3 regions of the Heyndrickxia sp. FSL W8-0496 genome follow, and region 3 is predicted to be linked to each of the others. Evidence: riboswitches for the same ligand, from Rfam matches in the RefSeq annotation. Region 3 holds a riboswitch; each other region holds the start of a gene.
What was found. Region 3 has a riboswitch for S-adenosylmethionine ahead of metK (methionine adenosyltransferase). Riboswitches for the same ligand answer to the same signal wherever they lie in the genome.

Region 1: it holds a riboswitch for S-adenosylmethionine, as region 3 does, so the genes downstream of both, NST63_RS26170 (5-methyltetrahydropteroyltriglutamate--homocysteine S-methyltransferase) here and metK (methionine adenosyltransferase) in region 3, are expected to answer to the same signal.
Region 2: it holds a riboswitch for S-adenosylmethionine, as region 3 does, so the genes downstream of both, NST63_RS13675 (Fur-regulated basic protein FbpA) here and metK (methionine adenosyltransferase) in region 3, are expected to answer to the same signal.

The regions. Positions count from the first base shown of each region.
Region 1 covers NZ_JBBOXX010000001.1:5,177,519-5,185,561, forward strand. Annotated here, with positions in the region: gene NST63_RS26140 (anti sigma factor C-terminal domain-containing protein) at 1-260, opposite strand, end outside; gene NST63_RS26145 (RNA polymerase sigma factor) at 253-753, opposite strand; gene NST63_RS26150 (MarR family winged helix-turn-helix transcriptional regulator) at 1,027-1,521, opposite strand; gene NST63_RS26155 (SgcJ/EcaC family oxidoreductase) at 1,671-2,096, shown strand; gene NST63_RS26160 (hypothetical protein) at 2,472-2,633, opposite strand; gene NST63_RS26165 (malate:quinone oxidoreductase) at 2,707-4,209, opposite strand; SAM riboswitch class I at 4,782-4,881, shown strand; gene NST63_RS26170 (5-methyltetrahydropteroyltriglutamate--homocysteine S-methyltransferase) at 5,000-6,109, shown strand; gene phnX (phosphonoacetaldehyde hydrolase) at 6,339-7,181, opposite strand; gene phnW (2-aminoethylphosphonate--pyruvate transaminase) at 7,178-8,043, opposite strand, start outside.
Region 2 covers NZ_JBBOXX010000001.1:2,709,385-2,717,427, reverse strand. Annotated here, with positions in the region: gene sstT (serine/threonine transporter SstT) at 1-597, shown strand, start outside; gene NST63_RS13685 (YwaF family protein) at 718-1,425, shown strand; gene NST63_RS13680 (STM3941 family protein) at 1,627-2,160, opposite strand; gene NST63_RS13675 (Fur-regulated basic protein FbpA) at 2,583-2,786, opposite strand; SAM riboswitch class I at 2,857-2,962, opposite strand; gene NST63_RS13670 (hypothetical protein) at 3,123-3,251, opposite strand; gene NST63_RS13665 (YdcF family protein) at 3,428-4,465, shown strand; partial or broken gene NST63_RS13660 (IS1595 family transposase) at 4,794-5,702, shown strand; gene NST63_RS13655 (hypothetical protein) at 5,736-6,164, shown strand; gene NST63_RS13650 (MarR family winged helix-turn-helix transcriptional regulator) at 6,420-6,743, opposite strand; gene NST63_RS13645 (RNA polymerase alpha subunit C-terminal domain-containing protein) at 7,089-7,382, shown strand; gene cdaS (sporulation-specific diadenylate cyclase CdaS) at 7,660-8,043, shown strand, end outside.
Region 3 covers NZ_JBBOXX010000001.1:1,501,876-1,509,918, forward strand. Annotated here, with positions in the region: gene pckA (phosphoenolpyruvate carboxykinase (ATP)) at 210-1,799, opposite strand; SAM riboswitch class I at 2,041-2,222, shown strand; gene metK (methionine adenosyltransferase) at 2,504-3,700, shown strand; gene asnB (asparagine synthase (glutamine-hydrolyzing)) at 4,029-5,921, shown strand; gene NST63_RS07535 (C39 family peptidase) at 5,946-6,710, opposite strand; gene NST63_RS07540 (gamma carbonic anhydrase) at 6,884-7,396, opposite strand; gene NST63_RS07545 (alpha/beta hydrolase) at 7,595-8,043, shown strand, end outside.

The DNA.
Region 1 (8,043 bases), 3.7 Mb from region 3:
ATTGGAGAATAGTTATAAGTGGTTCCCTTTACTTCTTCAACATTTGCTCCTAATATCTCATTCCAAGTTGAATCCATTATAAATTCCTTTTCTATTTTCATATTCATAATCTTATCACCCACAAGATATAAACCAGTAAAAACGATTAAGCTTATAATTAATGAAATCAACACCATTTTTGTCATTGAACGTCTCTTTGCCTTTTTTACTAATTTCTCAAACTCTAAATCTTTTGGTAAAAATTCATTTTCTTTATTCATTACCATACCTCCTATATTGTTCAATAAATTCGCATCTGGCTCTGTGTAGAATTGTCTTAACCGATCCTTCTTTCATACCTAATAGATCTGCTATTTCATTTATTTTCAATCCGGTACTATATTTAAGAAGAAGTAATTGACGATGTTTCGGTTTTAATTTGTTTAACAGTTCATGGATGTCTTTCTCTAATTCACTTTGTAAAAGTAATTTTTCTGGCGTCTCTTCCTCAAATAATTCTTGTAAGTTGAACAATAAAATTTCTCTCCGTCTAGAATTTTTTCGGGTCATATCATAATATTGATTAATTGCTACTCTAAACAGCCAGCTTTGTACGTTAGAAATTCCGACAGAATCAATATATTGTAAGAATTTATAAGCAGTGTCTTGAATAATGTCTTCTGCATCTTCCTTTGAAGCACCCATTTTTAATAGATAAGAGTAAACAAATTTTAGTACTTCGTTAAGTTTTTTTCCCATCATGGAATCATTCATTTCGGACCTCCCACCATTAAAACGTTTCAATTCCTAAAAGGTTAACAAAAACTTCTCGAAATAAAATTATTTACTTCAGATAAATTTCCCTGTAAAAAAAAGGATTAGGCTATAAGGATTTTAAATCCATGCCCAACCCACTGTATAACAGGCTCTTTATTATAATAAATTACATCTGGTAAAACTGCCTCTGCATCAATAAAACGCTCCCTTCGTTATATCACTAGAAGCACTCTTACACATCATTAATTCGCATCTTGGAAAAAAGTTTACTTACAAATCACTTTCCGTCTTCATTTTGTTCATTTCTACTAAAGTCATTTCATTACACTGCCTGATAAAATCAAGGATCAGAAGAATTTCCTGCTCATTGTACCCAGAAATGATATTAAGCGTTGATTGCATAATCGAATGAAACATAGGTGATATTTGTGCGGAACCCTCCGGTATAGGTTTGACAACAACCCTCCTTCGATCGTTTGGATCTTTATCCCTAATTACATATCCTGCCTTTTCCAACCGATCAATTATATTTGTAACTGCTCCTGTTGTTAAACCAGTAATGTCTGCCAGCTGGCCGGCAGTGACGGGGCCCGTTCGATTTAAATAATCAAGACATTTATGATCGGTAGTATTAAGACCCATTTTTTCAGAAATTAATTGATGTAACATGACCGCTCTCGCACTGTTTTGTCGCAATTCGTGAAGCAATGCCTTCTGTATCATAGGAATTTCAGGAAAATCAGTTGGAAAAATTTCTCTTGACATTACATAACCTCCAAGTTATTATAAAATTATCTTAATCAATTAAGATAATTAATTAGATAAGAATTCATAATGATTAAGATATATTATTTGCATTAGTATAACATATAACTTTTTGCACCCCAAACAATAACTAAGAAAGGAAAGAAAAAATGACAAATCAAAAAGATCTAATGTCCATTAATGAGTTATTTGCACAATTGTCTAAATCATGGAATATAGGTGACGGGATTGCTTACGGGAATTGTTTTACGGAAGATGCTGATTACGTAACGTTTATGGGGCAACGATTAAAAGGGAGAGAACAAATTACTGAAGTTCACCAAATGTTATTTAATGGACCTCTTAAAGGATCCATCATGATATCCACCTCATCTTCCGATATACAGCCGCGCTTCATCACTCCCGAGATTGCAATTATTCATGCAATCGGTGAAGTGCAACTCGCACAGCCTGCTCAAGATCCTAATGGTAGAGGATCCATTAATACAAATGTGGTGTTGAAACAAAACGGAGAATGGAAAATAACAGCTTTCCATAATTGTCGCATTCAAGAGATACCTCGCGGAAGGAATTAATCCCTCACCAAATCTATTTGAACTAAGTTCCTTGATTGGTCTATTCCGTTATGGTTTAGCTGATCTACTGACAAATCACGTAAAAATAGTAAAGCAACTAAGAATAATTTCCGCTCTAGATGGTACTTTAGCCCTTTAATCTACCCGGATACCCTAATTCGGAAAAAAGGCTCTTATTATTTTACATGTTCTAGCCATCACACCTAACCGAACGCTCTTAATAGGCATCTATCCAAACTAAAATGGACCGTTATTAACGGGGTACATTTTTAATTGGAAGATGCCTTTTCTTTGGAATTTATTCTGATGATAACAACATACTCTGAATGATCAATAAACTAAACATTTTTTTCAAAGAGTTAATCATTTTTCACTTCAGATATTAAACTGACTCTCATACATCGGAGAATAAAATCCTTTTTTCTGCAATAGCTCGTGATGCGTACCTCCTTCAATGATCTCCCCTTGATTAATTACGAAAATAAGATTAACGTTTTCAATATCAGCTATTAAACTCTCGCAATTGTTCTTTATCATCAATTTTCACCTCTCTAAACGCAAAAAAAAGAATCCTTAATCTAATGATAGATCAAAGATTCTTTATTCATTCTTAACTATAAGCTAATTCTTGTTGACTTAGCCCAAGTGCTTGTGCTGTTGAGGTATGAATTTCTTGTAAAAGCTCTGGATTTTCCATTAAAGACATACCATAAGAAGGTATCATTTCTTTTAGTTTCGGCTCCCATTCCATCATGTATTGCGGGAAGCATTTTTCTAATACTTCAAGCATAACATGAACAGCAGTAGAAGCACCCGGTGAAGCACCAAGCAATGCAGCTACCGAACCATCGGATGCAGTAACAACTTCGGTACCAAATTGTAGTGTACCTTTACCGCCTGTCTCCGTATCTTTAATTACTTGCACACGTTGTCCTGCAACGACGATATCCCAATCCTCGAGTTTAGCATTCGGGATAAACTCTTTTAGCTCTTCCAAACGCTTTTCATTCGATAACAATACTTGCTGGATTAGATACTTTGTTAATGCCATCTCTTTAAAGCCTGCCGCCAACATCGTCAATACATTATTCGGTTTTACAGAACGGATTAAATCTAAGTTTGAACCCGTTTTCAAAAACTTCGGTGAAAAGCCGGCAAATGGTCCAAATAACAATGATTTCTTATTGTCGATATATCGTGTGTCAAGATGTGGAACAGACATTGGAGGTGCGCCAACCTTCGCTTTACCATATACCTTTGCATGATGCTGTTCAACAATTTCAGGATTATTACAAACCATAAATAAGCCACTGACCGGGAAGCCTCCGATATGCTTAGATTCAGGAATTCCGGTTTTTTGTAATAATGGTAGACTTCCGCCTCCACCGCCGATAAAGACAAATTTTGCTGTATGGTATTCAGTACTACCGCTTTCAATATTGTGTACTTTCACTTCCCATAAGCCTTCGTTTGTACGTTTAATATCTTTTACCGTGTGCTTATAGTTAATCTCAACGTCTAGACTCTTTAAATGGTCAAATAACATGCGTGTTAAAGCACCAAAGTTAACATCTGTTCCAGAGTCAATTTTGGTTGCTGCTATTGGTTCATTATCGGTACGACCTTCCATAATAAGTGGAATCCATTCCTTTAGTTTATCAGGATCATCAGAGAATTCCATCCCTTGAAACAACGGATTATTTGAAAGCGCTTCAAAACGCTTTTTCAAAAACGTTACATTTTTTTCACCTTGGACTAGACTCATATGAGGAATTGGCATGATAAAGTCTTGTGGATTATGAATCAGTTCACGGTTTACAAGATAAGACCAAAACTGTCTTGAAAGCTGAAACTGCTCATTGATTTTAATCGCTTTCGTAATATCGATAGATCCATCAGCTTTTTCAGTTGTATAATTAAGCTCACACAGTGCAGAATGCCCTGTACCCGCATTATTCCATTCGTTAGAGCTTTCTTCCCCTGGATTTGCTAGTTTCTCAAATACTTTAATTTCCCATTGCGGTGCTAATTCTTTCAACAATGATCCCAAAGTCGCGCTCATGACTCCGGCACCAATTAAGATAACGTCTGTTTTAGTTTGTCTGTTACTCATTTTTATCGTCCCTTATACCGTTAGATTTGCAAAAAAGGATGTAGACGCTCCTTCTTCGGCGTAACAAGCAAGCCAAGGCGCGACCTGATCACACACACCTTTTCTGTATCAATTCATTCCTAATTATAGTATATCACTATTATTTATAGATTTAAATATCACTATTGTATGAGAGTGATAAGATATCTAAAATTACGTAAAAAATGGAGAAACAATCCACATAATTTAATCTGTTTTTGACTCTATTAATCAGAATCGTTCTAGTCATAATCGATCTTTGACTCCAAAAAAATATATTAATATAAATAAACAAAAACACCCATCACAGCTAAAATGTTCTTTACTATATGACCTCTCTTTGATTATGAATATGATAATTTTGCAGGAGTCCACTAATAGTTCTTTCTTTTTCTTCTTGAATAAACTGATTATTTGTATACCGAGATAACGTTTCCCTCAAAAAAGCCCTTCCCAAATGAAGAATATGGGTTCCATCATACTTATTCGCACCGGAAAATTGACATTCTCTGAATATACAGGTAAATTGATAATTAATAATTAAATTTGTAACTTTCTTATTTAGAGAGATGGAGGGACTGGCCCTGAGATATCTCAGCAACAGACATTTTTGTACTGTGCTAATTCCAGTAGCGTTTTGCTTGAAGATAAGAAGAGTAATTATCTGTGATTTTAATCTCTTCTTTTTAAGAAGGGTTTTTTTGTACCCTGAAAAAGCTAAGAAAAACAAATTTATTTAACTTTAGAGGGGTTGTCCAATTTGATTAATACCATGAAGAAAGCACCATTTAGAGCAGACCATGTAGGGAGCTTCTTGCGCCCACAAGCACTTAAAGAGGCGAGGGCTCAATATAAGAATGGTCAAATAACGAAGGAAGAATTACGTGCATTAGAAGACATTGAGATTGCTAGAATTGTTGAAAAGCAAAAAGAAGTAGGCCTAACGGCAGTGACAGATGGTGAATTCAGAAGAAGATGGTGGCACTTAGATTTTATCAGAGCTATTAAGGGAATTCGTGTTTATGAAATAGACATCACCGGTGCATTTAATGGAGCAATGAAAAAGGCAGAAGCATATACAGTTGATTCGAAATTAAGTTTCCCTAAGGATCATCCATTTTTAGAAGACTTCACGTATTTGAAAAGCATTGCCGGCGATCATATTGCGAAAATTACAATCCCAGGCCCTAATATGATTTTCTACTCGGGTGTAGTTGGAAGTGAACCATATTTGAATAATCCTTCATATCCTTCATTTGATGAGGTGGCTAACGATATTATTAAAGTGTATCAAGATGCCATTCAAACATTTTATGATGCAGGTTGTCGCTATTTACAATTAGATGATACAAGCTGGGGAGCATTGTTCAGTGATGCTTTCCGAGATAAAATAAAATCACAAGGATTCGATCCGGATGAGCTTGTGAAAAAATTTGCTGATATTACTGTAGAAGCTGTAGCCAACAAACCTGAGGACATGGCAATTACTCTTCATATTTGTCGTGGAAATTTCAAATCTTCCTGGCTGTATCAAGGTGGATATGAACCCATTGCAAAAGAGTTATTTTCACGTGTTAATGTAGATGCCTTCTTCTTAGAATATGATAATGAACGATCTGGAGATTTTACACCATTACGATTCATTAAAGATCAACATGTGGTATTGGGACTCATCACATCTAAAACTCCTGAACTCGAAGATACAGATGAAATAATAGGACGGATTAAAGAAGCAACAAAATATGTGAATATTAATCAACTTTGTTTGAGCCCGCAATGTGGGTTTGCTTCTACTGAAGAAGGAAATATCCTAACAGAGGAAGAACAATGGAATAAATTACGCCATGTTGTACGTATTGCAAAAGATGTCTGGGGACAATAGTTTCACTTACATAAGATAAACCGGGCAAAAAACGCCCGGTCCTTTTATTACTCATCAGTGTTTCTCCATTAAAGCTGAGACTATTAAAAAAAACCGGCTAAATATGATTGAATCGTCTTAGGTAACAGTTGGAAGAATAACCCTTTATATTTAAAATCGAATAGGCAAGCAACACATAAAAGCATAATAAATAATAAAATAAGTATCTTATTCTTTTTTGATATTGATTTCAATAAATTCCCTCCACTAAGTACGTTAAACCTGCACTAGGCCTCTTACCTTCCGAGATGAGACTGTTAATTTTTCCAATTAATTGAGGCAGTTCTCCCATTGTTTTTATTGTAAAATCTGCCCCGCTTTGTAAAAATATTTGTTCTGTTCTAGAGATTGCCTTCTCTTGATCTACTTCGGATAAGGCATTATATTCAGATAAACTTAGCCCCATTTCGGAACTGCCTATTATAACGCCCACTGACCAAACGCCAGCATTAACCGCCTCTTTTATGTCTGAGGTCGTATCTCCAACTTTTACAACCTTCCAGGATGCTGATAATTTCAATGCTTCCATGTTTCGATAAATCATATAAGGATAAGGTCTCCCCAGAGAATTGGTACCATCAGGAGTGATATAAAAATCTGGACTATACCCTTTTTTGTGTGCATTAGGTACAACAACATCCATCATGGATTGTGTGTAACCTGTTGTTGAACCAATTTTCAATCCTTGGCTTCTTAAGGTTTGAACTGCCTCAATCACCTCAGGAATGACATCTGTATACTCAGCTAAGGATGACATGAGTGCAGGCTCGAATTCAGCATATAATTTCTCCACATCTTGTTCATTAAACTCTCTGCCAAATCTCTCCTTCCATAAATGAGAGATTCTAGGCATCGAAAGCATGGCGCGAATGTGGTCAATCTTAAGCAATCCCATCGGTGCTCTTGCTTCCTCCATTGTCACATTAACACCTGCATGTTTAAAAATATCAATAAATACATTTACTGGGGCAAAGCAGCCGAAATCCACCGTTGTTCCTGCCCAATCCAAAATTACTCCTTCAATTTTATTCACTTTACCATCACTCCCATATATTCTTCAATAATTTCACACAATGCTTGGATATCTTCTTCATAAATTTCACCAATATTCCCAATGCGGAAGGTATCTACATCGGTTAGTTTTCCTGGATAGAGGACAAAGCCTCTCTCCTTTGTATAGGAATAGAAGTCTTCAAAGTTGAATTTCTCATTTGGAAAAAGAAAGGTTGTAATAATCGGCGATTGTTTATCATCTGTAATATAGGCATGAATTCCTATCTTGGCAAGTCTCTCTCTTAATATACGATTATTATTTTGATACCGAGCAAATCTTGCTGGAATGCCACCTTCTTCTATTAATTCATCAATTGCTTTAGAAAAGGCAGCCACTACATGTGTTGGTGAGGTGTAGCGCCATTTTCCATCCTTCTCCATTTCTACCCATTGATCATATAAATCTAGTGATAGACTTTGAGAGTTCCCTTTACATGTTAGTAGTTTCTCACGCTTAGCAATAACAAAGCCAAAGCCAGGTACACCTTGAATACATTTATTTGCGCTGCTGATTAAATAGTCAATTCCTAGAACAGGTACATTGATTTCTAGACCGCCAAAGCTGCTCATTGCATCAATAATTAAGGTTTTTCCAAACTCTTTCGACAGTTTTGAAACCATTTCAATTGGATTTAAGATTCCTGTCGTTGTCTCACAATGAACCATGATTATATGTGTAATTTCATGATCTTCCTCTAATATAGCCTTTATTTCCGCTTCAATTGGGTACTCATTGTATTGTACACGATACTCCTTAAAGTTAAGGTCGATGTACATTGCCATTTTGATAATTCGTTCACCATATGCACCGTTCGTGATGATTAAAGCTTTATCTTCATTTG
Region 2 (8,043 bases), 1.2 Mb from region 3:
GCTGTATTACTTGGCTGTATGTTATTTGTTGCTGTAGTTATTAATCCGATTATCGTGTACATTGGTATTCGTCAAAATCCATATCCATTAGTTTTTAAGTGCTTAAAAGAAAGTGGTATTACTGCGTTTTTTACACGCAGTTCAGCAGCCAATATTCCTGTTAATATGAGATTATGTGAAAAGTTAGGTTTGGATAAGGATACGTATTCGGTTTCTATTCCATTAGGTGCAACAATTAATATGGCTGGTGCAGCTGTGACTATTTCTGTGTTAACACTTGCCGCTGTTCATACATTGGGTATTCACGTTGATATTCCTACAGCGATCATTCTTAGTGTTTTAGCTGCTGTATGTGCCTGTGGAGCTTCAGGAGTTGCTGGAGGTTCCTTATTATTGATTCCATTAGCATGTAGTTTATTTGGAATTCCAAATGATGTAGCTATGACAGTAGTTGGGGTAGGATTTATCGTAGGGGTTTTACAAGATTCTTGTGAAACTGCTTTAAATTCTTCCACCGACGTACTCTTTACAGCTACTGCTGAATATAGACAACGACGGAAAGAAGGAAAAAGTATTAATTTTAAACAGGCATCTTAAAGTAGTAAACCCTCCATACTTAGGTAGGAGGGTTTTTCTTATGCTATATACAGTACCTTTCTTTAAATAACATGAATCTCGGAGACTTAGAGTATCTTATATGAGAGAAGGGGGGATAATATGGAGGGTTTTTTTAAGCATAAATATGAGGCTTTTCCATTTGAAATATTCTCATTTTCACATACTTTGATGATAATTGTAATGTTTATTGGTGTTTTATTCATAATTTTAGGACGCACTTTTTTGAAGAAACATAATCAAATCGTGCGAATATCCTTTTTTACAATACTTTTCCTCTTAGAATTTCTTTATCATATATGGCTTTATAGTGGGGGAGTATGGGATGTATCTTTTGCATTGCCACTTCAGCTTTGTTCGATAAGCCTAATTTTATGTTTAATCATGTTATTAACAAAATCTCAGGTTGTTTTTCAAATCGTTTATTTTATGGGGATCTCGGGAGCATTAATGGCAATCATTACCCCTGAATTATTCTTAGGATATCCGCATTTTCGCTTCTTTCAATTTTTTATTACCCATATTCTGATCATTTGGACTTGTATTTATTATGTTATAGTACATCAGTATATTCCTACCACTAAAGGTTTGGTGAGCTCGTTTTTCTTTTTGAATGGATGTGCAGGAATTGCCTATTTTTTAAATAAAATCACTAGTGGAAATTATATGTTTCTATCATATAAACCAATAAATGGTTCCTTATTAGATTATTTTGGCCCCTATCCATATTATATTCTATCTTTAGAAGCGGCCGCCTTGATTTTGTTTATATTATTATTGCTTCCATTTAAGTTAAAAAAGAAGAGATAAATTTATAAATTAAAATATCGTTTTATAAACACTTTTTAACCCAATAGATCTGGGAAAAGTAGCTACGAAGAGTGTAGCTAATTCTAATTGATGAGTTTATTAATATATAAATTGATAGTTTGTTGTTTGTGCACGACAATCTTATAGAATATGAGGTTCAAGAAAAACAGCACCACTAAACCATACTGGTGCTGTTTGTATTTACGCTTGTCGTTCATCTTCAAGATAAAAACCTATATTTTGTTCAGCAAGTGCTTCAAAAAAACCTTCTTTATCCTTCAAGTTATTAATGGAAACATTTATGGCAGGGTAACCCATGCTTTTATTTGCTTCTAAAAGCTTTTTGTTCATACCAGTGAATTTATTCACGTATTTATCTTCATCAAATAATATAAAACCTAACATTGCCTGTTTATTGATTTGATATGGAATACATCCATCGATATCTTCCCATGGGATAAATCCAATTTTAGGAATGTATCCATTAATCATAATGCCTTCTGTACTAATGACAACGGAAGGTTCGTTTGTTGTCGCCTTTTTTAGTAGTACGATGGACACAGGTATAAGAACTATAGTTAATATGAGAGAGAGAATGAACATTGGAAATTCCAAAGTAATTGACCCGAAAAGCATAGCAAGGGTGATACCACCAAATACAAGTGTCAATGTTATAGTTAAAATTGAAAAGCCAATCATTCTTGCCCTAGAGTCAAAAAATTCTTTTTTCTGCATCGTTTCACCTTTCCATATTTTATGATGACATCCTTTTCATCCTAATTATTCCAACTGAATTGTATAATAAATGGAAAGTACATGTATATAGGCCAATAGAATTAGTAGATGAGTACGGATATTGATATATAGTGAAATAAACAGAGGAAGTGTAATAAAACGAAATTTTGAATTGGAATTGAAAATGGAAAATTTTAAGCATGAGTAATCCCTAATATGAAAACTACACCCTGTTTTTGTGTCGTTTGTTGTTTTTGTATTATCTCTGGCTTTTACACCAAATAAAGAGTTCAGTGTTCTTATGAGGTTTGCCAAACTTCAACTTACTTTTTCAGTTAAGATATGAGTTGAATAGTAAGAAGGTTTGAAAATAAGGCCTAAATAAAAAAGCCCCTTTTAAAATTAAAGAGGCTATTACTAATTTATTTAAAATTAATCCATCGAATAGAGTCTATTCCACTATGTGGATGATTTTTAGATGTAATTTTATAATACTCATATTCCAAATCTAATAAAGATAATTCAAAAAGATGCTTTCCATCTTTTTTGTATTGTCCATTTTCAATTAACTTATTAATTAAATCGTTTCGACGACTTTCTATTGTTTCATTTAACAATCTTTCCATTTTCATTTCCTCTCTTATGTTAGTTTCTTTTAATTGGATAAGAAGAGGAATGATCAACTGTATAAACCTCAACTTATCTTTCAAGCAATTTGCTTGCAGGATTTAGCACAGGATTCAAAAAAGAATCTGCTGCTGAGGTTTCATAGGGCCAGTCCCTCCACCTCTCTTGATAAGTATTTATGTAATTACAGATTAAAGCATATTAATCCGATTTGTCAACTATGTTTATTCGAGGTTTTTTACTCAATTGTAATTAATTTAAGCTATAAGAGTTATGGAAAGCCAAGTAAAAAATCAAACAAACCGGTTAAAAAAATCGGTTTGTTTGATTTTAATTTATTCTGTTTTCGTGCTCTGATCCTTATTTCTTTTATTTCCTTTGCTATTATCTCCACTAGTTGGAGTTTGTCCATGTAAATGGGGGGAATTTTGATTGTGACTACCTTGATTATATTTTTTAGTCATAGTAAATTGCTCCTTTCTTAGGAATAATAAAATAGTATCTCCTTTTTGTTTCAACTTATGATTTCTGATTAAAATCTAGCCTTTTAAATTCCATAAAATGAAAAAAAAGGTGAAAACTAATATAACTTTCATGTATAATGAATCGAAAAACTATTTTTGAAAATTTGAGGTCTACAATGCTATTAACAATTGGAATTATTACCCTTTTATTGTTTGTTACATTTATAAGTTCTTATTTATCAGATCCAAGAAGAGTGATAAATGGTTTTTGGTTTAACCTGTTTTTTTGTTCATTACTTATTTTTTGTTGTATTTTAGGATACAGTACTGGTAATAAACTCCTTATGATCTTTGCATTATTCCCATTTGCTATTTTACTATTTATAGCAACATTTGGTTTTTTTGCTCTAAGTGTTGCATTATTTTTAAATGCAAGGGTATTAATGAAAAAAGAGGGGAGACGATTTTCAAATGCGTTAACATTATTTTTAGGTATCTTTCTATTAATATTATTTATAAACCAAATCATAAATCCTGAGCGTTTATTATCGACTAGTTTGCAACCTCTATATGCAGGAGCTTCATTAATTGTCATTTATTTCTTTTTACATTTAACTAATTTTTTGACCGCTTATATGTTATACCAGTTTAATAGGCCAAAATACAATCAAGATTTTATTATTGTTTTAGGCAGTGGTTTAATTAATGATAGGGTTCCACCACTATTAGCAAGTAGAATAAATAAAGCGATTGAATTTTATTGGAAACAAAAGGCGGTAACTCTACCACCAAAATTAGTTTTTTCAGGTGGACAAGGACCTGATGAAAACCTCCCCGAAGCAGAAGCGATGCAAATTTATGCCGTAAACAATGGAATTCCTATAGAAGATACTCTGACAGAAGTTCATTCTGTGAATACTTTTCAGAATATGCTTTTTTCAAAACACCTCATGGATTCTTTAAAAGGAAATGAATATAATAGTATCTTTACGACGAACAATTTTCATCTGTTCCGAGCTAGCTTATATGCAAAAAAAGCTGGTCTAAATAGTCAAGGTATCGGTTCTAAAACGGCATTTTATTACTGGCCAAATGCAATGATTCGTGAGTATATTGCCATTATAATAATGAGACGTAAATTTCATACATTTGTTGTAGGTACCATATTAGGATTCTCTATCTTAATAACATTGATTTCTTTTTTATTTGAATAAGTTTTAAATAAAAGTCATTCTTCTTAATTGGAAAATGACTCTTTTTATCTTCAATGAAATATATCCTAATCTAAATTTTAAAATCTTAGTTTGGACGTACAAAATTGAATTGAACGCTTAAAATATTTCGAGTAAATGAAAAAGAGGCAGGTATACTTAAAACGACAAGTAAATCAATTCCGTTCCATATACTCATTTTTATTTGTTCAAATCCAAAGGTTCTTAAAATGGCACCTAGAATTGATAATATTGCACTTAAAAGTAAACCTGCATATAAGATAGAACAGATGTTATTAATGAATTCGTATAAATTTCATGTTTATTTCCTTCCTCTGTCGGTGGTCGTCTAATTAATGAAATGCGTTAAACTCACACTTCAAATAGGGGGTTGAATGCCCTCATTGTGTATCTGAATATATTGTAAGGTTTGGAAAATAGAATGGTCGCCAACGCTATCGTTGTAAGTGTTGTAGTAAGACCTTTACTGATACAACTAATACAGTTCTATACCGTACACGAAAAGGTGACGAATGGATTACGTTTGCTGATTGTATGTTCAAAGGCTATTCCCTCCGAAAATCTGCTGAAATCGTAGGGATTACTTAGGTTACACTTTTTTATTGGAGACACAAACTGTTAAGTGCATTAAAACAAATGGATTTTGAAAAATATGATGGTATCGTTGAAGTTGACGAGACCTATTTCCTATACTATCAATAAGGTCAACGTGGCATTTCAGAACGAAAACCTCGTAAGCGTGGCTGTAAATCTAAGCGTAGAGGAATAAGTCACGAACAAGTTCTTGTTGCAAGAGACCGCATATCTAAAGTTGCTTGTATGGGGCGTGTTGTGAAACAACAGGTTGATAATATAATTGGTTCTAAACTTTCAAAAGAAAACGTACTTGTAACAGATACTTGGAGAGCCTATAAAACCTATGCAAAAGAAAAAGGAATGGAACATTACAGAATTAAATCAAACGATGGCAAACACGTTATTAAGGGTTTGTATCACATCCAGAATGTTAATGGTCCCCATTCTCGAATGAAACAATGGATAGATTGTATTAAAGGTGTGGTTACCAAATATCTCGTCACTATCTTGCGTGGTTCTTGTTTGTAGATAACCGTAGCAATGAAAGCACAAAACACAACATTAAAGAGTTCTTACTCACATCATTTGTATTTGAAATGACGGACACATATAACTGTTTCGTCTTTCAAAGTTCAATGTTTAATTCTGGATGGTTATGTAGAGGAGGATAGGTATAATGCATCCACAAGAAATAATAGAGTTATTGATTGTTGGGGCAGTAATTGTATCAATCTTAATTATTGCAATTTTTTTAAAAGGTAGATGGCGAAAAAATGGTTGGTTAGTAGCATTAGTTATATTTGTAGCTTATTGTATATTTTTTGTTGCTCGTCCTTTTTGGATAGATGCACAAATTGACAAAAAAGTGAAATTACTAAGACCATACTTAGAAGAGCATTATCCAGATGAAGAATGGACTATTTCCACAGTTCCTCACCGTAAGGATGGCATTAAACATTTAAACCCTTACTATATTGGTGTTGTTTTTGAAAATGAACCAGAAGCTACTTATTATTATTGGGTAGAAGGTAAGGATAATATCTATCAAAAGGGGCGAGCAAACAATGGGTTAGAGGAATTTAAGCATATAGAAAAAAGGAAGTAATAATTTTTAGGTATTTCTATTTGATAAAGATTGGGAAACCTCTATAAATCTAGGTTTCCCTTAAATTTACCTAAAAATCAACATTCAAATTTAACATAGCCTATGTTTTAAAGATGAATGGGAAAGAGAAGTTCCAACATTAGCCAATAAAAAAGGGGATTTCAACTATATGAAATCCCTAAAAAATCTTGCTCATTTGTTTATTTACATTTGTTAATACTTCTATAATATCTGCAAGTTTTTCTTGTGAAAACTTCAAAAAGAGATCATGTACTTTTTTTCTCCATTTTCCGTTAAGTTCATTTTTACTACTCTGCGATCTTCACTTTCTCTTACTCGTTGTATTAAATCGAGTTTCTCCAGTTTATCACACATAGAGGTAGAGGTAACTGCACCTGGTGTTACAGAGAAAAAACCAGCAATTTCCGTAGCTTTCATTCCACCATTAATTTTTAACTGAAGAAGTAAGATAAGTTGGTTTTGAGAAAGTGGCTCATCTTTAGAAAAGAGGTTTACAAAGCTTTTGGACTTTTGTTGTATTTCAAGCATTTCTTTAATGATCATTTCTACATTTTGCATTTTCCTATCATTTGATATTTAATTACAGCCTATTACTATGTTTACAAATTGAAATATATTGTAAGTATATAATTTATCTTAGGCTTTGCCAATAAGTGAAATTAGATGAGTTTTTCTCCATAAAATCGACCTTATCATTTATGTTTATAATGATTGAATTTTTCGATATAATACTGTAGTAGCTAGTAAGGCATTTAAATTTGGAAATACAAATTGTCTGGAGCTACTACTTCATTTTAGATGAAGATAACTTAAATTTAATATTCATAACTAAAAATAATATTATCCAAATACATTTTTCACATATATTGATCATTAATGAAAATGAGAGAGGAGCATTGATAAATGACTATTTCTAAAAAGACCCTGCGTACGTGCAAAAATGGACATAAATATTATAAAAGTAGCGATTGTCCAACCTGTCCTATTTGTGAGAAAGAACGCGGAACGATCAATGGATTTCTTACAAGTTTATCTGCACCGGCAAGAAGGGCTTTGGAAACTAATGGGATAACTACTTTACAAAAGCTTTCAACATATAGTGAAAAAGATATTTTACAATTTCATGGTATGGGACCCGCATCTATACCTAAACTTAGAGCTGCCTTAAAAGAAAAAGGGCTTTCTTTTAGAAATTGATTACAACGACCTAGGAATTAAGTAGATCTAACAAGAACGCTTCTGTGACGTTTAACAAATGATTCATTTTTATTGCACTGTTTTAAACAACAAAGTGCTTTTTTTATACAAAAGTGTAGTATCCTTCTGAGTGCATCTTTAGCACCTTTCATAGCTTTTCGATGATGTTCCACATATAGATGTCTTCGAATGATAATGGTAATTTTGGAAACACTATGATCTAACAGACAGATATAAGAATGTTAAATAGGAAAAAAATAGATGGAGGACATCAAATATGGACAGTAATAATTGTGATTTTTCCCCAATGAAACGCCAAATAGAAACAGACATGAAACACCTGATCCATCAACTCCAATCTAATTTAGATTTACTTGGAAACGAAAACTATTGTCTTTTGGGTAACCTGGAGAGCATAAAAGATCAACTTATCGCAATTGAATCAATGGCAGCTTCATTTTATTTAAATTGTTATTTATCTTCGTTTACTGACACTTATGAGGATTTAACCACAACTGTTCAGCATCTTTCCAAGGATAAGCATGGAGCATTGATTATAGTAGAACGTCTTGACCCACTTGACAATATTATTCAAAAAGGTATTCCAATACGGGCAATGGTATCACCAAAGCTATTAGAGTCAATCTTTTATCCAGGGAAC
Region 3 (8,043 bases):
TTTTATATAGCTGTTTTTGCATCGTTTGTTGCTTTTGTAAAAACCTAACTACCGATCTTACTCCCAATAAAGGATTCTAGCGGATCTTATGGAGATTGTAGTTCTTTTCTCAGTGAAATGAAACATGTAGTGATCCTCCGTCGGTACTTATTAGTTATAACTTTACTTAAATAGCAACAATGTTTGAAAAAAGGGCTTTTAATAGTAAATTATTTAAAAATCGGTCCGCCATTTACCTCAATTTCTTGTGGTACATTGTGGAATTTTTTGAAATTAGCGTTGAATTTTGCAGCAAGCTCTTTTGCTTTATCTGTATATTCCTGTTGATTCGTCCATGTTTTATTTGGGATTAACACTTCATCTGGTACACCAGGAACATGTAATGGGATATGCAGTCCAAAAATTTCATCTTGTGACGTTTCAACATGAGTTAATTCACCTTCAAGTGCAGCTTGCACCATTGCACGAGTATAGCTTAATTTCATTCGGCTACCAACACCATATTCTCCGCCAGTCCAACCTGTGTTGACAAGAAAGACTTGAACCCCATGTTCATCAATCTTTTTACCAAGCATTTCTGCATACACTGTTGCAGGTAATGGAAGGAATGGTGAACCAAAGCAAGTTGAGAATGTAGCTTCAGGTGAAGTAATTCCACGCTCTGTACCTGCTAATTTTGAAGTGTAGCCACTTAGGAAATGATACATAGCTTGTTCTTTCGTAAGCTTGCTAATAGGAGGTAACACTCCAAATGCATCAGCAGTTAAAAATACTATTGTTTGTGGATGGCCAGCAATACTCGGTTCGATAATATTATCAATCGCTTGAATTGGATAAGCAGCTCGTGTATTTTCAGTTAATGTAGCATCCTCATAAAGGGGAAGTCTAGTTTTTGGATCTATAACGACATTTTCTAAGACAGACCCAAAGCGAATGGCATCAAAAATTTGTGGTTCTTTTTCTCTTGTTAATCCAATGCATTTTGCATAGCAGCCGCCTTCAATATTGAAAACTCCATTTGAAGACCATCCATGTTCGTCATCCCCGATTAGACGGCGATTTGGATCAGCGGATAGTGTAGTTTTTCCTGTACCTGATAATCCGAAAAATAACGCAACATCACCCTCTGCTCCAACATTGGCAGAACAGTGCATAGGTAGGATGTCTTTTTGAGGTAGTAGATAGTTCATAATGGAGAAAATTCCTTTTTTCATTTCTCCAGCATACTCAGTTCCACCAATTAAGATTATACGACGTTCAAATGAAACAGCGATAAATGTTTCAGAGTTAGTTCCATCGGTCGTTGGATCCGCTTTCACATTCGGTGCTGACAATATGGTAAACTCTGCTTGATGTGTTTGTAATTCATCTTCAGTTGGACGGATAAATAATTGATGTGCAAATAGATTATGCCATGCATATTCATTTACTACTTGAATCGGTAAGCGACTCTTATTATCTGCACCTGCAAAACCTTTAAAAACAAATATTTCATTTTGTTCCTTAAGATAATTACTAACTTTTTTATATAGCTTATCAAATGATTCCTCCGAAATTGGTTGGTTTACAGAACCCCAATCAATAAGATCTTTTGTAGAAGCTTCTTCAACAATATATTTATCTTTAGGGGAGCGGCCAGTATATTTACCAGTTTCAGCACAAACAGCACCAGTTGATGTTAATTTTCCCTCTTTACGTTGTAACACTTTTTCCACTAATTGAGGAACAGATAGTTGGGATAACACATTTTTTCCAGTTAAAATTTCAGCTAATGTATTTGAAAATGCGACAGATTTCATTATACTAACCTTCCTTTATTCAAAAATTTAAAGATTGTTTTTTATTCGTTAATTAGTATAACACAATTGTATTAATAGTCTATACTATTTGTGCACATTTTTTTTAACAACATTATTTCGACATATTTTCTTCATACATTTCGTGATCTATTTAATAGGAAATAAGAGATGAATAAAAATTTTTGTAGGAACATGTTGACACGAACTTGCAAATTGCGTAATATTTTACCTTGAACGGATACTCTTATCCCGAGCTGGTGGAGGGACAGGCCCGATGAAACCCAGCAACCGGCATTCTATGTTAGAATTTTTTAGTTAGATCATAACCGATGTTTATCGATTGTGTAATCTAATTTTAAGATTTTCTAAACTAGAAAGCAATGGTGCTAACCTGACGCAAGGGAATACCTTGAACGATAAGAGTGAAAGGCGCGATAATGGATCTTAACCTTTCCTCTCATAAACATGCGGGGAAAGGTTTTATTTTTTCTATTCTAATCTTTGTAGCTATTAGGTAAATTTCTGCATAAATTTAACAAGAATACGAAAAGCCATCTTTTATACAATATCGTCTTTCTAAACCCATGAAAAGGATTTTGCTCCTTAACATTAAAGGATAAAATCTATGGTTTATTTCATACTATTAGGGAATGAGTACCGTGAAGCGTAAAAATAGATAGAAGTAATTTTTGGGAGGAATAAATATGACAAAAAAGCGTCGTTTATTCACATCTGAATCTGTAACAGAAGGTCATCCAGATAAAATCTGTGATCAAATTTCTGATGGGATTTTAGATGCAATTTTAGCTAAAGATCCAAATGCTCGTGTAGCATGTGAAACATCTGTAACTACAGGGCTTGTACTTGTTGCTGGTGAAATTACAACAAGTACATATGTGGATATTCCGAAAATTGTTCGTGAAACAATTAAAGGAATTGGATATACTCGTGCAAAATATGGCTTTGACGCAGAAACATGTGCAGTGCTAACTTCTATTGATGAACAATCTGCAGATATTGCAATGGGTGTAGATAAAGCATTAGAAGCTCGTGAAGGTCAGATGTCTGAAGAGGAAATTGAGGCTATTGGTGCAGGTGACCAAGGGTTAATGTTTGGTTTTGCATGTAATGAAACAAAAGAATTAATGCCATTACCTATTTCCTTAGCTCATAAGCTAGCACGAAGAATTTCTGAAGTTCGTAAAGAGGATATTCTTCCATATTTGCGTCCTGATGCTAAAACCCAGGTAACAGTTGAATATGATGAAAATGACAAACCTGTTCGTATTGATACAATTGTCATATCTACTCAGCATCATCCGGAAATAAGCTTAGAACAAATTCAACGTAATGTGAAAGAATATGTGATTAATCCAGTAGTTCCAAAAGAGTTAATCGATGAAAATACCAAATATTTTATTAATCCGACTGGTCGTTTCGTAATTGGTGGACCACAAGGTGATGCTGGTTTAACAGGTCGTAAAATAATTGTTGATACTTATGGTGGCTATGCACGTCATGGTGGCGGAGCATTCTCTGGTAAAGATCCTACAAAAGTTGACCGTTCAGCAGCTTACGCGGCTAGATATGTTGCTAAGAATATTGTAGCTGCAGGTCTTGCTGATAAGTGTGAAGTTCAACTTGCTTACGCGATTGGGGTAGCTCAACCGGTGTCTATTTCAATTGATACATTTGGAACAGGGAAGGTTGAAGAGGATATCTTAATCGAAGCAGTTAGAAAGCATTTTGACCTACGTCCAGCTGGGATTATTAAAATGCTTGATTTGCGCCGTCCAATTTACAAGCAAACAGCTGCATATGGCCATTTCGGTCGTCATGATCTTGATCTTCCATGGGAGAGAACAGACAAAGCAGAAGCATTACGTGACTTTTCACTTTAAAGAATGAAATGGGGCTACATGGGTAGCCCCATTTTTTATTCTTAAGGAAAATATGCACCGTAGATATTAATCACATGATTGTTGTTTACGTCGAGCCTGATTCCAAACAACCTCACCAAAGGAAAATCAAAAGCGTTACCATAACTTGGCGGGGCTGAGCAAGATGCTTGCACGTTTGTTATTCACTTGTAGTTCTTTCCATAAAAATATATATAATGTCTACTGCAAAAAAAGTAAAATAATGATAGTATAGTGGAGTGTATTTTTAAAAGGCGGTTGGCCTTTAATAAAGTATGTTAATTAGAAATGGAGTAGGTGACATACATAAATGTGTGGATTTGTTGGTTGTATTCATGACCGAGAGATTGGTTTAAGAGATTCGGATAGACAGCTTTTTAAGAATATGAATGATATTATTACACATCGTGGACCAGATGATGAAGGTTTTTTTGAAGATGAGCATATCCAATTTGGTTTCCGCAGATTAAGTATTATTGATATAGAAAGTGGACACCAGCCATTAACCTATGAAAATGAGCGCTATTGGATTATTTTTAATGGTGAAATATATAATTATGTTGAGCTCAGAAATGAACTAATTGAGATGGGACTTACTTTTGAAACTTCTTCAGATACAGAAGTAATTATTGCTCTTTATAGTCATTATAAAGAAAAAGCGGTGGAGAAACTTAGGGGAATGTTTGCTTTTACGATTTGGGATAAACAAGAGCAAGTTTTAATTGGTGCTCGCGATCCATTCGGCATTAAACCATTTTTCTATCGTGAAGAAGAAAAACGGACATTCTTTGCATCAGAGAAGAAAAGTATTCTACTTGCAATGGACCATGAAGAGCTTAATTATGATGCAGCACAACATTATATGACCTATCAATTTGTTCCTGAACCAGAAACAATGACAAAAGGAATAAAAAAATTAGAACCAGGACATTATTTTACGAAAAAGCCTGGAGAGAAGATGAAGATTGAACGTTATTGGAAAGCCTCTTTCCAACCAGTTCAAAAATCAGAGGATGAATTTGTTAAAGAAATTAGGGATGTATTATTTGATTCAGTAAACGTCCATATGCGAAGTGATGTTCCGGTAGGATCCTTCTTATCTGGAGGTATTGATTCTTCAATTATCGCATCTATTGCCAAGCAATATCATCCGAACATTAAAACATTTTCAGTTGGTTTTGAACATAATGGGTTTAGTGAAATTGATGTGGCTAAGGAAACAGCAGAAAAATTAGGTGTTGAGAATATTAGTTATATCATCTCACCTGAAGAATATATGAAAGAACTTCCTAAAATCATCTGGCATTTAGATGATCCACTTGCTGATCCTGCATGTGTTCCATTGTATTTCGTCGCACGTGAAGCGAGAAAACATGTAACTGTTGTATTATCTGGTGAAGGTGCAGACGAGCTATTTGGTGGATATAATATTTATCGTGAACCGCAATCATTAGAAGTGTTTGACAAAATTCCTGCGATTGGAAAATCTTTGTTAAAAGCATTAGCAAAAATTTTACCTGAGGGAGTAAAAGGAAAAAGCTTTATTGAACGCGGTGTGACTCCAATGGAACAAAGATATATTGGAAATGCCAAAATGTATACTGAAGAGGAGAAAAAGGATTTATTAGCTCAGTATCGAACAGGTATAGATTATACAGATATAACTAAACCACTTTATGCAGAAACAAAAGGATATGATCCGGTTGATCGTATGCAGTACATTGATATCCATACATGGATGCGTGGAGATATTCTTTTAAAGGCAGATAAAATGACAATGGCACATTCCTTGGAATTGCGCGTTCCATTTTTAGATAAAGAAGTATTTAAAATCGCATCGAAAATACCAACTAGTTTAAAAACAGCAAATAATACAACCAAATATATTTTAAGAAAAGCGGCTGAAGGGGTTGTACCTGATCATGTTCTTAATCGAAAGAAATTAGGATTTCCCGTCCCAATTCGCCACTGGTTAAAAAATGAAATGAATGATTGGGCGAAACAAATCATTCATGAAAGTGCAACTGATCATATTATTAATAAACATTATGTTTTGAATTTATTAGAGGAGCACTGTCAAGGAAAAATGGATCATAGCCGTAAAATTTGGACGGTTCTTGTATTTATGATCTGGCATGCAGTGTATGTTGAAGAGAAATACGATTTCCAGAAACAATATAAGCTATCAGCTGCAACATTATAAAAAAAACAGCCAATGATTACAGACCTAATTTTGGAATGTAATTGCTTGGCTGCCCATTTGCACCCAGGCTTTTTTAAAGTCGACAATGGGTGCTTTTTTATTTTTTGTTCCTGTTAGTGGATCGTTAAAATAAATATATTCCTTATCATACCCAGTAACTAATACAGAGTGTTCCTTACTAGTAACTCGAATGGGTCCCTCTTCGGTGTACCATGTTTTGAAGTAAGAATCCGAAAGTTGTTGATACTTTGTATTAATAATAACCCATACTGGGCGTTCATCTGATAAATATATTTTTAAGTCTTCAAATGTTGAATTCGTTAAATTGACAATTTTCCCAGGTAAATATTTTTCAGCCAGTTTAACTATAGGTTCAACATACACTCCTAATCCTGGTTGATCATATGTATAAATATTGCCAACAAACCCCTTATGTGGATTCCCAAAATACACTTTTTCATTGACTACAGATTGAGGAGTCGGATCTTTTTCAATTTCACTCGCTAAAGCCATCTTATCCTTATTAATTCCAGCTGCTAGTAGGAGCATCGATAGGCTTGTTACTTCACAGCCGCGTGCCAACTCAGGAAATTGAGAAATAACAGGTATATCAAGAAGGACCTTATCTTTTAGTTTAATAATTTTATATTGATCTGAAGCAGACAAGGTTTCTGTCAATTTTTGATTTTCCTCAAAGGCAAAGCTGTTATCTTCTTTATTTATATAACCAAATAAAAAAACAATAGATGCCAATAGAAAAATAGCAAAAATAGAGAGAATAGATTTCATTAATTATCACCTTATTCCATCATCTTTACTATTTACATCGACAATAATCTGCAATGTTTTAGTGAAGAATGTCACCATTCAACAAATTATTTAGAAAGCAGCAAATTTATATTATATCGTTTACTAACTTTTTATTTCGAGCATACAATTAATATAACGAAGTATTGTATGTTTTACTTTTGTATTGATTTATAGTATTTCCCTTTTTCAGCATATTCTTTTGAAATTCTAATCATATCTTGGATATCCTCATTGTTTAATGTTCTAATCACTTTTGCCGGTCTGCCAAAGGCTAGTGTATTTGGAGGAATGACTTTCCCTTGGGGGACGAGACTACCAGCTCCGATAAATGCTCCTTCACCGATTTCTGCACGATCTAAAATAATCGACCCCATCCCAATAAGTGCTTTCTTTCTAATTTTACAGCTATGTAAAATTACTTGATGTCCTATGGTTACTTCATCTTCAATAATTAATGGATTATTTGGGCTTTGATGTAAGACTGAATTATCTTGTATATTTACTTTTTTCCCAATAATAGTTGGTGCAACATCCCCACGAATGGTCGTATTAAACCAAATACTAGATTCTTCACAGATTTCTACATCTCCAGAAATCGTGACATAATCTGCAATATATGCCGAATCAGCAATTTTAGGCAGTTTCCCCTTATATGGGTAAATCATTTGACCCAATCCCTTCTATTCCATAAATTAATTGTGTATTATTTTCTATTTTATTTTGTCATTATTTTATAATGGGTACAATAAGAAAAATGATAAATTATTCTTGCTTTGCCACGGAATAGTCAAATCCTTTTCATATCAATCGGTTTCATTTAAAATAGTTAAGTATTACAATGCAAAGAAGAGGAGGTTTCAGATATGTGGAAATGGGAAGCCGATGAAGATCCAAAAGCTGTCATTGTTATCGTTCATGGTGCGATGGAACATCATGGAAGATATAATTGGCTTATTGAGATGTGGCGATCTTCAGGATTTCATGTGATTATGGGTGATCTACCTGGACAAGGAATGACAAGTAGATCGCAGCGAGGGCATATCGAATCCTTTGATGAATATATTTTTGAAATAAAAGATTGGGTACAAACTTCTTATCAATTTAATGTACCGGTATTTTTATTAGGACATAGTATGGGAGGACTTGCGGTTATTCGAACAATCCAAGAGGAAAAGTTAAATTTAGCAGGTGTTATCCTCTCTGCACCATGTTTAGATTTAGTAAAATATCCATCGAGTTTTTTAGGAGTGTTATCGATATTTTTAAATCGTGCTGCTCCCCAATTAAAATTCTCAAGTGGATTATCCATTGA